One region of the Streptomyces yongxingensis genome, then DNA from elsewhere that is predicted to be linked to it. Evidence: riboswitches for the same ligand, from Rfam matches in the RefSeq annotation. Region 1 holds a riboswitch; the other holds the start of a gene.
The links. Region 1 has a riboswitch for cobalamin ahead of ACZ6TD_RS39130 (CbtB domain-containing protein). Riboswitches for the same ligand answer to the same signal wherever they lie in the genome.
Positions count from the first base shown of each region.

Region 2: another riboswitch for cobalamin. It lies ahead of ACZ6TD_RS35380 (cobalamin biosynthesis protein); the one in region 1 lies ahead of ACZ6TD_RS39130 (CbtB domain-containing protein).

Region 1 covers NZ_CM145717.1:9,116,485-9,123,432, reverse strand. The annotation lists gene ACZ6TD_RS39145 (FAD-dependent monooxygenase) at 1-845, opposite strand, end outside; gene ACZ6TD_RS39140 (TetR/AcrR family transcriptional regulator) at 935-1,576, shown strand; gene ACZ6TD_RS39135 (CbtA family protein) at 1,696-2,463, opposite strand; gene ACZ6TD_RS39130 (CbtB domain-containing protein) at 2,485-2,706, opposite strand; cobalamin riboswitch at 2,763-2,897, opposite strand; gene ACZ6TD_RS39125 (cobalamin-binding protein) at 2,980-3,906, shown strand; gene ACZ6TD_RS39120 (alpha-mannosidase) at 4,005-6,948, opposite strand, start outside.
Region 2 covers NZ_CM145717.1:8,241,773-8,248,720, forward strand. The annotation lists gene ACZ6TD_RS35375 (cobyric acid synthase) at 1-80, opposite strand, end outside; gene ACZ6TD_RS35380 (cobalamin biosynthesis protein) at 77-1,060, opposite strand; cobalamin riboswitch at 1,207-1,423, opposite strand; gene ACZ6TD_RS35385 (hypothetical protein) at 1,566-1,817, opposite strand; gene ACZ6TD_RS35390 (inorganic phosphate transporter) at 1,831-3,087, opposite strand; gene ACZ6TD_RS35395 (class II aldolase/adducin family protein) at 3,438-4,124, shown strand; gene ACZ6TD_RS35400 (alpha/beta hydrolase) at 4,219-5,346, shown strand; gene ACZ6TD_RS35405 (hypothetical protein) at 5,545-6,948, shown strand, end outside.

The DNA of each region.
Region 1 (6,948 bases):
GTGGCATCGCTGAAGCGCGAGGAGTTGACCACGTCCCCCAGGGTGGTCTCCTCGCCGTACACCTCCCGCAGCGCGGTGGCGATCTCCTCATGGGTGACGGGGAGGTCGCGGGCGGTATATGCCTGGTCCGCGCGCCCGAAGGTGAAGCGGTAGAGGTCGCCGTCGACCGGGACCAGCATGGCCCAGTAGTCGCCTGCGCGACGGGTCAGGGTGCTGATGTGCGCCATCCGCTTCGGCACCAGTGAGGACGCCGCGGTCAGCCGGATGTCGGTCAGTACCGCCTGATGAGTCCCGGCCCGCCCGGGGAACGGCAACTCGAGCAGTTTGCGCACCGTGCTGTGGCCGCCGTCGCACGCCACCAGATAGCGCGCCCGCACCTCCAGGCCGTCCGCCGTCACGGCCACGCCGTCCTCGCCCCCCTCGACCTTCGAGACGGCGGTGGAGCGCAGAACCCGCGCGCCCGCGGCGATCGCCCGCTCCTCGAGCACCTCCTCGATCTTCCACTGGGGAATGGCGATCGGGCCGTTGTGCCGGGTCTGCCAGGGGGTGCAGTCCAAGGGCACGGGCAGCAGCGCGAAGTTCCCGCCCACCGGGTCACGCGGAATGGCCCGCCGCAGCATCGGCTCCAAAAGCCCGCGCGACTCCAGCAGTTCGGCCGTACGGGGCTGGATCGCACCGCCCTTCACCTGCTCGATGCGCTGGTCCAGCTTCTCCAGCACCAGGGTCCGGGCCCCGGCCAGCGCCAGTTCGTACGCCAGCATCAGCCCGGTCGGGCCGGCGCCCGCGATGACGACGTCGGTCGTGTACTCCGTCGTGTCCGTCTTCTCCGCCTTCTCCGTCGACATTGCCACTCCTCCTCGATTTCTCGCCTCGGTCTATATGTATACCAGGTGCAGAAATCTCCTGGGGGCAATACTCTGCTACGGTGGACGTCGTGGACGGCAAGCCAGGGCTACGGGAGCGGAAGAAGCAGCGGACCCACGCCGCGATCTCCAAGGCGGCGATCAGGCTCTTCCTCGAACACGGCTTCAACCAGGTCTCGGTGGCCCAGGTGGCCGAGGCGGCCGAGGTGTCCAAGCGCACGCTCTTCGCCTACTTCCCGGCGAAGGAAGACCTCGTCGTGCACCGCCTCGCCGACCACGAGACCGAAAGCGCCCGCGTCGTACGGGCCCGCCCGCCCCGTACCGCCCCGCTGACCGCACTGCGCGAGCACTTCCTCAAGGGCCTGCGCGAACGGGACCCGATCACCGGCCTCAACGACCATCCCCAGATCCTCAAGCTCACCCGGATGATCCTCGACACCCCCTCGCTGGTGGCCCGGATGGAGCGGTTCAAGGCCGGTGCCGAACGCGCGCTCGCGCAGGCGCTGCGGGAGACGGCGGACACCCCGGAGCTCACCGCGCGGCTGGCCGCCGTCCAAATCGTCGCGGTCCAGTGGTCACTGGCGCAGGACAACACCGAACGCGTGACATACGGGGAGCCGGCCGACGAGCGCTACGCGGGCGCGGTGGCCGACGCGGAGCACGCGTTCGCGCTGCTGGAGAACGGATTGCGGCACCTGCCCACGCGGACGTGACTCCAGGCGCCCCGCACGGGTGCCTCCGGGGCCGCGGTTCGGGGGATCGGACGTGCCCTCACCACGCGAGAGGGCCCCCGGACGGTTCCGCGGGCCCTCGTGCGTCTCGGCATGGTCAGTCAGTTCGGGGCGGCCGCCATCGCCCGGCTCTCATCGGCCTTCGCGGGCTTGGGGTTCAGCATCCGCTCGGCGAGTTCGCCGAAGAGGAGACCGAAGCCACCCCACAGGATCACCTGCATGGCGAGGGCGGACAGCCGGAACCGCCACAGGACGGTGGCCGGGAAGTCCGCCGGGACCTCGTTGACGACGGGCAGGAAGGCGTACGCCGGCCCGATGACGACGGCGAAGGCGGCCACCGCGGCGACGGTGGCGTACCAGGTGCCCAGCTTCGGGGCGAGCCGCTTGCCGAGGATGGTGGCGGCGATCGCGAGCAGCACGCTGAGCACCATCATCAGGAAGTACAGCGTCGTCCGCTTGCCGATGGTGTCGCCGTTGCCGACGGCGGGCGGGTTGGCCGGGTACTTCAGGAACGGCACGACATAGACCGCGAGCAGCGCACAGCCGGACAGCAGCAGTGCGGTGGCCCGCGGGGTGAATCGGCCGACGCGGCCGAGGGCGACGCAGTAGGCGAGGGCGGCGATGCCGCCGAACGCGATCCCGTAGATCAGCACACCGGTGGCCAGGCCGGCGGTGGACTGAAGACCGCGGGAGACGATCTCGACCTCGTGCTCGTGCTCGTGCGCGGGGGCGTGGGCCTCCTCGAAGCCGATCGCGCGGTCGACGTTCGGCTCACCGAGGAAATAGGCGGCGATCAGGGCGAGCACACCGGCACCAAGACCGGCGAGCATGCCCCGCACCAGCAGGTTTCTTACTGTTGCGGAGTTCATGGGCGTGCCGCGTCCCTCGCGTCAGTGGCAGGGGAAGCCGAGCAGATGACGGGCGTCATGCACCCACTCGTGGACGCCCTCGCCGGAGACGACCGCGGTGGCGCCCTGCTCGGCGCCGACGAAGTACAGCAGGACCAGCATCAGGATGCCGAAGAAGACGGCCCAGGGAGCTATCGCCTTCAGCGGCAGCGTGGCGGGAAGGGCGGGAGTGGTGGCTGTCGGCTGCGCGACATGCTGCGCCATGACAGTGGCCTCCTAAGGGAGTTCGCGTCCCATCTCGGTGGTGCACAGGACGATGGCCGCGGGTCTGACTCACGGGACGTCCCCTTCGGATACGTCTCGTTCACAGTGGCGCGACCGTGCCGGATTCCCACCGGCTTCCGTCAGGCCATCGTCGATATCGCACCGACGGTACCGCGTGTCGGATGCCTGGCCAAGACCGCCCACCTGGTGAGACGCCGGCAGCCACGCGCCGCCTGTCACCAATGTCCCGGACAACCCGCCTACAGTCGCGGTATGCGCATCGTCTCCCTGCTGCCCGCCGCGACCGACATCGTCGCCGAACTCGGACTCGCCGAGCACTTGGCCGGCCGGACCCACGAATGCGACTGGCCGCCGGAAGCGGTGGCGGACATCCCCGTGGTGACCGCCACCGGCCTCGACCAGGACGCCCTCACCAGCCGGGAGATCTCCGACGCGGTCGGCGGCGCGACACACTCCGGGTCGTCGCTCTACACCCTCGACACCGAGGCGCTGGCGGCCGTGCGCCCCGATGTGGTGCTCACTCAGGACCTGTGCGAGGTGTGCGCCGTGTCGTACCGGAAGGTGAGCCGGGCCGTCCGGGCGCTGGACGCCGGCACCCGCGTCCTCAGCCTGGATCCGCGCACGCTCGACGATGTGCTGGACTGCCTGGTGACAGTGGGCGAGCTGCTCGGCGTGCGCGAGCGCGCCGAGCGGCGCCGGGCCGAGCTGCGCGACCGCCTCGACCGGATCCGTCGGGCGGTGGCGGGCCGGGCCCGGCCGCGGGTCGTGGCGATCGAATGGCTCGACCCGCTGTGGCCCGCCGGACACTGGGTCCCCGACCAGATCGCCACCGCCGGAGGCGAACCGCTGCTCGCCGCGTCCGGTCAGCACACCAGCCCGATGACCTGGGAGGCGGTGCGCGCCGCCCGGCCGGAGGTGGTGCTGGTCCTGCCGTGCGGCTTCCCGCCCGAGCGGACCCTGCGGGAGACGGACCTGCTCACCCGCCTGCCGGGCTGGACCGACCTCCCCGCCGTACGGGCCGGGAGTGTCTGGGTGCTGGACGGCCCGGCCTACTTCAACCGCCCCGGCCCGCGCGTGGTGCGCGGAGCCGAGGTGCTGGCCCACGTCCTGCACGGCGTACGGGCCGGGGACGAGGTGACGGCGGCCGAGGCTCTCCCGTTCCCGGACCGGTCGTCCTGACCTGCCGTCCGCCGCACCCTGGCTCGTCCTCGCCGCCGTCCCGGCCCCGGCGGTGACCCCGCTGCCCCGCCGCCCGCGGCGGACCGGGTCCCCTGACCTCAGCCGGCGGGGGTCAGCCGCACGGTGAGGATCTGGAACGGCCTTAGCGCCACGGCCAGTTGGCCCGCACCGAGCGCCGAGACCTCCGCGGGCCGCTCGGCCGACGGACGCTCCAGCAGGTCCGTGACCTGGGCCCGGCCGAGCGGGAATCCCGTGCGCAGCACCGCCCGCGCCCGGCCGCCCAGCGACTCGTACAGCCGCACCACCACATCGCCCGATCCGTCGTCGGCCAGCTTGACCGCCTCGACGGTCACCGCCGGATGGTCGCTGGTGATCACGGGGGCCGCCGGGGTCGCGGCGCCGACGCGCAGCGGCAGGTTCAGCGCGTACCCCTCCGCGATGGCGTCCTCGACCGTCGCGCCCGGCAGCAGCGCGTAGGTGAAGCGGTGCTTGCCCTGGTCGGCTTCCGGGTCGGGCACGCGCGGCGCGCGCACCAGGGAGAGGCGGACCGTCGTGGTCGTCCCGCCGTCCGACTCCCGTGTGGTGCGCGAGACGTCGTGGCCGTAGGTGGCGTCGTTGAGCACCGCGACCCCGTAGCCCGGCTCCCCGATGTGCACCCAGCGGTGGCCGTACACCTCGAAACGGGCCGCCTCCCAGCTCGTGTTGGTGTGGGTGGGGCGCTGCACATGGCCGAACTGGATCTCGGCGCGGGAGTGGTCGGCCCGCACATCGACCGGGAAGGCGGCCTTGAGGATCTTCTCCGCCTCGTGCCAGTCGATCTCCGTCTCGATGTCGACACGACGGCTGCCCGCCCGGACCACGATGGTCTGCGCGATCCGCGAGCCCTTGCCGAAGGCGCGCTCCACGCGCAGCGCCCCCAGCAGCGGGCCGTCCTCGGCCACCGTGATGGACTCGGCGTCGGTGAGGTCCGTGTAGCGGTTCCGGTAGTGCTTGTCGATGTCCCAGGCGTCCCAGTAGTTGGGCAGGTCGCTGTGGAGGCGGAGCAGGTTGCCCGCCGCGTCCGGCGCGAGCACCTCGCGGTCGGCCGCCAGGTCGCGTACGGACGCGATGGTGCCGTCGTCCGCGAGCTCCACCCGCACCAGGCCGTTGTCCAGCACCCGGCCGTCGACGGTGACCGGACGCGGGGGCGTCCCGCGCGGGACGAGCGGCGCGCTGCCGTTCGCCGGGACCCGCGTCCACACGGCCACCGAACCGTCCGCGAGCCGCTGCCCGTCCGTCAGCCCCTGCCCCTTTGCGGCGACCTCCGCCGGCACCGTGACGACCTCGGCGCGGTCGCGAGGGCTGGTGTTGAACACGGCGGCCGACCCGTCACCGGTCGCGGCCAGGGCATCGAGCGCCCGCTCGGTGAGCTGCCGCACCTCCGCCGCCACCCGCGCGTACTCGGCCTCGGCCTCGCGGTGCACCCAGGCGATCGACGACCCGGGCAGGATGTCGTGGAACTGGTGCAGCAGCACCGTCTTCCACAGCCGGTCCAGCTCCGGCAGCGGATAGCGGTAGTCCGGCGCGTGCAGCGCGGCCGTCGTGGCCCACAACTCGGCCTCGCGCAGCAGGTGTTCGCTGCGCCGATTGCCCTGCTTGGTGCGGGCCTGTGAGGTGTACGTGGCGCGGTGCAGCTCCAGATACAGCTCCCCGGACCACACCTGGTCCTTCGGGACCTCCTCGCTCGCCTCCGCGAAGAACACGTCCGGGTGCTCGATCCTCACCCTCGCCGAGCCCTCCAGGTCGGCGAGGCGGCGGGCGCGCTCCATCATCTCGCGGGTGGGGCCGCCACCGCCGTCGCCGTGCCCGAACGGGGCGAGCGAGCGGGTGCCCACGCCCTTGTCCTGGTAGTTGCGCACCGCGTGCGCCATCTCCTTGCCGGAGAACTCGGCGTTGTAGGTGTCCACCGGCGGGAAGTGGGTGAAGATGCGGGTGCCGTCGATGCCCTCCCACCAGAAGGAGTGGTGGGGAAGCTTGTTGGTCTGGTTCCACGAGAGCTTCTGGGTGAGGAACCACTCGTTGCCGGCGAGCTTCGCCAGTTGCGGGTAGGCCGCGTTGTAGCCGAAGGAGTCCGGCAGCCACACGCCCTTGGTCTCGATGCCGAAGTGCTCGATGAAGAAGCGCTTGCCGTGGACCAGTTGCCGGGCTATCGCCTCACCGCCGGGGAGGTTGCCGTCCGACTCCACCCACATGCCACCGACCGGCGCCCACTGGCCGCGTCTGACGGCCTGCTGGATACGGGCCCACACCTGCGGGTAGTGGTCGCGCACCCAGGCGTACTGCTGGGCCTGCGAGCAGGCGAAGACGAACTCCTCGTACTCCTCCGCCAGCGCGGTGACGTTGGAGAAGGTGCGGGACGTCTTGCGCTTGGTCTCCCGGATCGGCCACAGCCACGCCGAGTCGATGTGCGCGTGGCCGACCGCCGACATGATGTGCGCGCTGGCGTGCGCGGGCCGGTCCAGCGCCGTCCTCAGCACGGCGCGGGCGTCGGCGGCGGTGCCGGAGAGGTCGTCCAGGTCCAGGGCGTCCAGGGCCCGGTCCAGACAGGTCATGATCTCGTGCCGGCGCGGATCGTGGACGTCCAGCTCCAGCATCAGCTCGCGCAGGACCTGTACGTCCAGGGAGAGGTGCCAGACCTCCTCGTCGAGGACGGCGAGGTCGGCGCGCCGGAAGGTGTACAGCGGCTTGTCGCCCGCGGTGAGCCGGTCGCCGAGCGGGGTGGGGCCGATGAAGTCGTCGGCCAGGATGTCCGGGTTGGAGGCGGCCTCCACCAGGTAGTGGATCTCCTCGCCACCGACGGCTTCACGGGCCACGGGCACGTACTGGTTCTGCGGGTTGACGGCCTTCAGGGGCCGGCCGTCCGGCAGATGGACGAGGGCCTCGGCCTGGTTGCCGGGCCAGTCGCCGACGAAGCCGAGGTCGACCACCGTCTCGACGCGCTTGCCCGCCCACTCCGCGGGCACCCGTCCGCGCATGCGGAACCAGGTGGTGCCCCACGGCGGA
Region 2 (6,948 bases), 870 kb from region 1:
GAGGTCGTGCCCGCGACGAGCAGCCCCCCGCCGCGTGCCCCGGAACCGTCCGTGCCGCCCTTACCGTGTATCCCGCTCATCGACCGCCCCTTCCCAAGGCCCGGGGCCGCCCCGTCAACGCACTCAGGACCGGCCGGGCCGCTATGGACACCCCGAGCGCCAGGACGCCGACGCGCCGCGACAGCCGTATCGCCCGCTCGATGTCCGCCGACTCCACCGGCCGCCCGCCGGAGTTGAGCACCGGCCGGTGCTCGACCCGGCCGCCGTACGCGAGGGTGCCGCCCAGCCGGACGCCGAGCGCGCCCGCGAAGGACGCCTCCACCGGGCCCGCGTTGGGGCTCGGATGGCGTCGGCCGTCGCGCCGCCAGGCGCGCCACGCACCGCGCGGATCGGGGCCCGCGAGCGTCGCCAGGGCCGCCGTAAGGCGCGCACCGGGCCAGCCGGCCACATCGTCCAGCCGGGCCGCCGCCCAGCCGAACCGCCGGTGGCGCGGAGACTTGTGGCCCACCATGGCGTCCAGGGTGTTGACGGCGCGGAACCCTATGAGCCCCGGCACGCCGCCCACGGCGCCCCACACCAGCGCGCCCACGACCGCGTCGGAGGTGTTCTCGGCGACCGATTCGACGACCGCGCGGGCGATCTGCGGCCCGTCCAGCCCCTGCGGATCGCGGCCGCACAGATGCGGCAGCCGCTCCCGGGCGACCTCGAGGTCCCCGGCGGCCAGCGCCCCGCCGACGGCCCGTGCCTCACGGCCCAGGCTCGTGCCGCCCAGCACGGCCCAGGTGGCGGCGGCGGTCAGCGCGACCTCCGCGCCACGGCGGCCGCCGCGGCCCCGTACGGCGCGGGTCAGCAGCGCGGCACCGGCGGCCGCGCCGCCCGCGCACAACGCGGTGTGCAGGGCCCCGTAGCCCCGGTGGTCGCGCCACAGCCGGCGCTCGGCGGCCGCGGCGGCGCGCCCGAACGCGGCCACCGGATGGCCGCGGCGCGGATCACCCGTGGCGAGGTCGCCGAGGAAGCCGAGGGCCACGCCGCACGCGAACGAGGCGTGATCGGCACGCATCCGTCAGGCCGCCGTCACGCCTCGGCGCGGCGATACCCGGACAGAAGGGCCGGAGGGTCCGGAAGAGCCGGAGCGGACAGGGAGGGCTGGCGGCGTGGCGATGCCGGGCATGGCGGTATGTCCTCACTCAGGGTCCTCGCCCTGGTTCGACGTGACCGGCGGTGAGAGTCTCCTGGCTCCCGGATCCGCGGCCTTCCCGGTCTTCCAGCCCGCGTACGCGACGAACCGTACGGACGAGCCGTGACCCCATACAGGCGATGGGAAGGTGCTCCCCGGTGACAGTGGCGGGACCGCGCCGGATTCTCACCGGCTTCCTCTCCTGCCGCCGTTTGGCTCGGGAAGTCCACCATGGGCCGCGAATGGCCGTCAACTCGCATATGACCCATGACGCCCGAGTGTGCCGAGCCCCACAGACAACCGCCCCTCACAGGACGGCCACCGGACGGTCGGCGCTGGTCAGCGCCACCATCCGGCGGCCGGTGGGTGGTTCGAGGAAGCGGCGTCCTCAGGCGACGATCAGATAGATGCCGTACGCCACGACCGCCGCGCACACCGCGAAGCAGGCGTACGCGCCGGTGCGCGCGAGCGCGGAAGTGCCCACCGCGCCCCCGGGCACGGTGGCGGCCGTGCCGCCCTGCTCCGGTGCCGCCTTACGGGAGGTGCCGACGATGCCCAGGGTGAAGACGCCCACCATGCCGACCGTCACCGCGAGGCTGACGCCGAAGACCTGGCCGAGTGCCGCCCAGTCGATGCTCATGTTTCCTGGCTCCTTAACGGGTGCTGCTGCTCGCGGCGGCGGGGGTGGGGATCTGCTCGGGCGTGTTCTCCGAGGTGCCGTCCTCGGGGGCGGCGCTCGCCGTACCGGCGGGCGGCGGGGCCACGGACCGCAGGGCGGCCGTGACGGCGCCCACCGGCTCCTGGCTGCCGACCTCGTTGACGTTGGTGTGGTCCACGGGCTTGCGGCGCGACAGCATCCAGATCGCCCCGCAGGCCAGGACGGCGAGCACGGCCACCGCCGTGATTCCCGCGTTCCCCTGGTCGGCCAGGAGCGCGGCGGCGCCCGCCACCAGACCCGCGGCCGGGAGGGTCAGCACCCAGGCGACCACCATGCGGCCCGCGGTCGACCAGCGCACCACGGCGCCCTTACGGCCGACACCCGCGCCCATGACGGCGCCGGAGCAGACCTGGGTGGTGGACAGCGCGAAGCCGATGTGGGAGGAGGCGAGGATGACGGTCGCGGCGCCGGTCTGGGCGGCGAAGCCCTGCGGCGGCTGGATGTCGGTGATGCCCTTGCCCATGGTGCGGATGATGCGCCAGCCGCCCAGGTAGGTGCCGAGCGCGATGGCCAGGCCCGCCGAGACGATGACCCACAGCGGCGGGTCGGAGTCGGGCGCCACCACGTTCCCGGTGACCAGCGCCAGGGTGATCACGCCCATCGTCTTCTGGGCGTCGTTGGTGCCGTGGGCCAGGGAGACCAGGGCGGCCGAGGCGATCTGCCCCGCGCGGTAGCCCTTCGCGGTGTCCTCGGGGGAGCGGTCGCGGCCGAGCCGGTAGGTGAGCCGGGTGGCGGCCAGCGTGGCGATCCCGGCCACGATCGGCGCGGCGACGGCGGGGATCAGGACCTTCATGACGATCGCGTCGCCGTTGACCCCGTCCAGGCCGACGGAGACCACGGTGGCGCCGATCAGACCGCCGAACAGGGCGTGTGACGAACTGGAGGGGAGTCCGGCGAGCCACGTCACCAGATTCCACAGGATCGCGCCGACGAGTCCCGCGAAGATCACTTCTGGCTGGATACCGGATCCCTCGTCGATGATCCCGCCGGAGATGGTCTTGGCCACCTCCACGGACAGGAACGCGCCGACGAGATTGAGGACGGCCGACATCGCCACCGCCACCCTGGGCCCGAGTGCTCCCGTGGAGATGGTGGTGGCCATGGCGTTAGCCGTGTCGTGAAAGCCGTTCGTGAAGTCGAACACCAAGGCCGTGACGATCACGATCCCGATGAGAAGCGTGATGTGTTCCATACACCCGGTCAATCAGTTCGAAGGTCGTTAGTGGCACGGTGAACGTAAGGAAACAGGGTGAACGGGAGATGAACTGAGCAGGGCATCGGGGTGACATGGTTGCGGGATCACCAAGGCCCTGTGAATTCCAGCCTACGTTCCCATGTCGTACGGGAGTTGAGGCGCTATCGAGAGCCGCCGGAGCGGGCCCCGGGACCGGCCACGCGGCCGCCCGCCGTTCCCCCACGTTCACCCGCCCGCGATCGGGTGCCCACGAAGCGCGGCCGTAGTCGCCCGCCGTGCCCGTTCCGGTCCCGCCGCCGCGCGGCCGGCGGCCGCCTGGAAGGATCGGGCCTCGGAGGTGAGGGCAGGTGACCCAGTCGCGATCCACGCGGCAGCCGCAGCCGCGGCTGACCCATCCCCTGCGGCAGGCATGGACGCAGGTGGTGAGTACGGCCCGCAGGACCACCGCCGACGGCCTGGTCGTCGGCACGTCGGGCAATGTCTCGGCCCGGGTCGGCGACACCGTCCTGGTGACCCCGAGCGGCGTCCCCTACGACCGGCTCGGCCCCAGGGACGCCGTCGCCGTCGACCTGGACGGACAGCAGGTCCTCGGCACGCTGAAGCCCACCAGCGAGCTGCCCATGCACCTCGCGATCTACCGGGAGACCGACGCCGGGGCCGTGGTCCACACCCACGCCGTCCACGCCACGGCCGTCTCCACGCTCGTCGACGAGCTCCCCGCGATCCACTACATGACCGCCGCCCTCGGCGGCCCGGTCCGCGTCGCGCCCTACGCGCTCTACGGCACGGACGAACTGGCCGACGCCATGCTCGAGGCGCTGCGCGACCGCAGCGGCTGCCTGCTGCGCAACCACGGCACCGTCGTCCACGGAGCCACCCTGGACCAGGCGTACGACCGCACCGCCCAGCTCGAATGGATGTGCCAGGTCTGGCTCACCGCGGTCTCCGTCCCCGGCCGCACCCCGTCCCTGATCCCGCCGGACGAGATGCGGCGCGCCGCCGAGAAGCTGAGCGGCTACGGCCAGAAGGGCTGAGCCCGCCCGGCACGCCCCCGGACCCCGGCCGGGCGGTCACCCGGCCGGGTACGCCCGCTGGCCGGGGGCTGCCTCCCCGACCACACTGGGAGGGATGCGTCTGCGAACAACGGCGGTCGCGGCCGCCACCACCCTGCTGAGTGTCGGCGTGGCCGCGGTGGCGGCCGGACGGTACGCCACCAGCGCTGCGCTGAAACCGGCCGCCAACCGCCCGCTGCCGAACGAGGCGCCGCTGACCGTCCACGCGACCGCGGCCGGCCAGATCACCCTGACCCGCTCGCTCGCCTCGCTGCGCCCCGGCACCTACGGCCTCACCGGCCGCTCCTGCCACGCCGTCGTCGGCCCCGTCATCGAGGACGCCCCGCACCCCGCCGACTGCGTCGTACGCCGCCTGGAGCGGGTCACCCACGGCGAGCTCACCCCCGGCACCCGGGTGCGGCTGACCCCCCAGGTGCACATCGGCAACCCGCGGGACGCGCTCGGCATCGACCACGCCGACGTGGACGTGCCCGGCGAACTCGGTCCGCTGCCCGCCTGGTTCATCCCGGGCGAACGTTCCACATGGGTGATCACCACCCATGGCCTCGGCACCACCCGTGAGCACCCTATGGTCGTCATGCCCTTCCTGCGGCAGCTGCGGGTGCCGGTGCTCGACCTCGCCTACCGCGGGGACCCCGGCGCCCCGCGCTCCGAGGACGGCATATCCCACCTCGGCGACACCGAGTGGCGCGACCTGGACGCGGCCATCCGCTACGCGGTGGGGTACGGGGCGACCGGGGTCGTGCTGCACGGCTGGTCCATCGGCGCCTCGATGGCCCTCCACGCCGCCGCCAACTCCGCGCTGCGGCACCGCGTCATCGGTCTCGTCCTGGACTCCCCGGTGCTCGACTGGCAGGCCACCCTGCGCGCCCTCGCCGCGGCCCGCGGCATCCCCGCGCCACTGCTCCCGCTCGCCCTGCGCGCCGCCGAGGGGCGCACCGGACTCCACGACAGCAGGCTCCCGGAGGTGGCCGACCCGGAGCGGCTGTCCGTGCCCACGCTCGTCGCCCACGGCCCCGACGACACCCTCGCGCCCTGGCACGTCTCGCGCGAACTCGTCGACCGCCGACGCGATCTGGTGACCCTTCACACGGTGCGGCAGGCCCCGCACGCGGCCATGTGGAACGCGGACCCCGAGGCGTACGAGGAGGCGCTTCGGCGCTTTCTGGTACCGCTCCTGTAGCGCCCGTAAGGCGACCTCCCGCGCCGCCCGACCTCCTGTAGCGCCCCGTAAGGCGTTCGCGAAAGCGCGTGCGGGGCGGCGCGGGAGGCGTTCGCGGGGCGGCGGCGGAAGCGTCCGTAAGATGGCGTGAACCCTTCGCGGCGACCGCCGGACGGGTGCCGATTGGGCTTTCGGGCCGTCAACGGCGAGACTGCTTCCGTGACGTCCCGTACTCCGCGCGACTCCCGGCTCCGACTTGTCCGCAACCGGCCGATGGCCACGGCCCGCCGGCCCGCGGTGAACCGCGGCTCAAGACCGGCGCCCCGTCCGCCGGAGGGCACTCCGCCCCCGTCGGAGCTGGCCCGGCAGGCCAGGGCGGGGCTCACCGGGGCCGTGGCGATCGCCCACTGGGCCGCGGCCGAGCACGGCGCTCCCGGCGCGCTGTCCGACGAGGCCGCCGCCCGCGCCGCCGAGGCGCTCGGGGTGAGCGAGCGGGAGGTGCGGACCGACTGGGACCGCGCCCGCCTCATCGGCCTCATCGAGCACCACGCGGGCACCACCCGCCCCGGCTGGCGGCTCCAGGCGTGGGACCGGGACGACAGCGCGGTGCTGCGGGGCTGGGTCGCGCTCCTGGACGCGTGGTCCCTGGCCTGTCCCGCTCCCGAGACGGCCGAGCCGACGGCGGTCGCGGAGGTCGTCGAGGCCGTACCCCAGCTGCTCTCCCTGCTCCAGCTCTCGGCCGGCCCCGTGCAGATCTCCGCCCTGCTGGACATGCTCCGGCAGCGGGTCGCCGAACTGCGCACCGAGCGGTGCGAGGTCCCCCAGGAGGCCACGGAGCCCCGGGAGCCCGCCGATGGCGCCGGGGGCGCCGCGAGTGCCGACGACACCGAGGCCACCGAGGACACCAAGGACGCCGAGGACGCCGCCACGCTGGAGGGGCTGCTCGACTGGGCCCTGGACGCCCTCTCGTCCGTCGGGGCGCTCACGGTGCGGGAGGAACCCCAGGACGGCCCGGAGGGGCCGGGGGGCGCCGGGAGCGGGTCCGACGACGCCAAGGGCGACCGCCGGGAGGCCGAGCTGACCGCGCTCGGCAACTGGGCGGTGTGGGTCAAGCTGGAGCAGATCTGCGTCGCCGCCCAGAGCCCGGCCGGGAACATCGAGCAGCCCGCCGCCGACATGCTGCGCGGCTGTGCGGGCCTGACCCCGGGCCCCGCCCGCGCCGAATACCGGGCCTGGCTGGCGGCCCGCCCCGTCGGCAGCGCCGTCATCGAGCTCATCGACGCGGCGCGCGGCGACGACGCGCTGCTGCGCGGGCTCGCCTTCGAGGCGCTGCGCGTCGTCGGGGCGCCCGCCGAGCCCAACGTACGGGCGGTCGTCGACGAATCGTGTCTGCGGCCGTACGCGCTTTTGTGGCTCGCCGAGCACGAGGGCGCCGACCCGGACGAGGCGCTGGACGCGCTCACCCGCGAGGAGGCCACCTGGCTGTGGGTGGACACCGCCGCGGCCATCTCCGACCATGGGGAGAGCCCGCTGCTCGTCCGCCACCTGGAGTCCGCCGTCCAGGGCACCGTGCCCGCGCTGCTGGCCGAGGTACGGGCCGTGGGGCACCCCCGCACCGTGCAG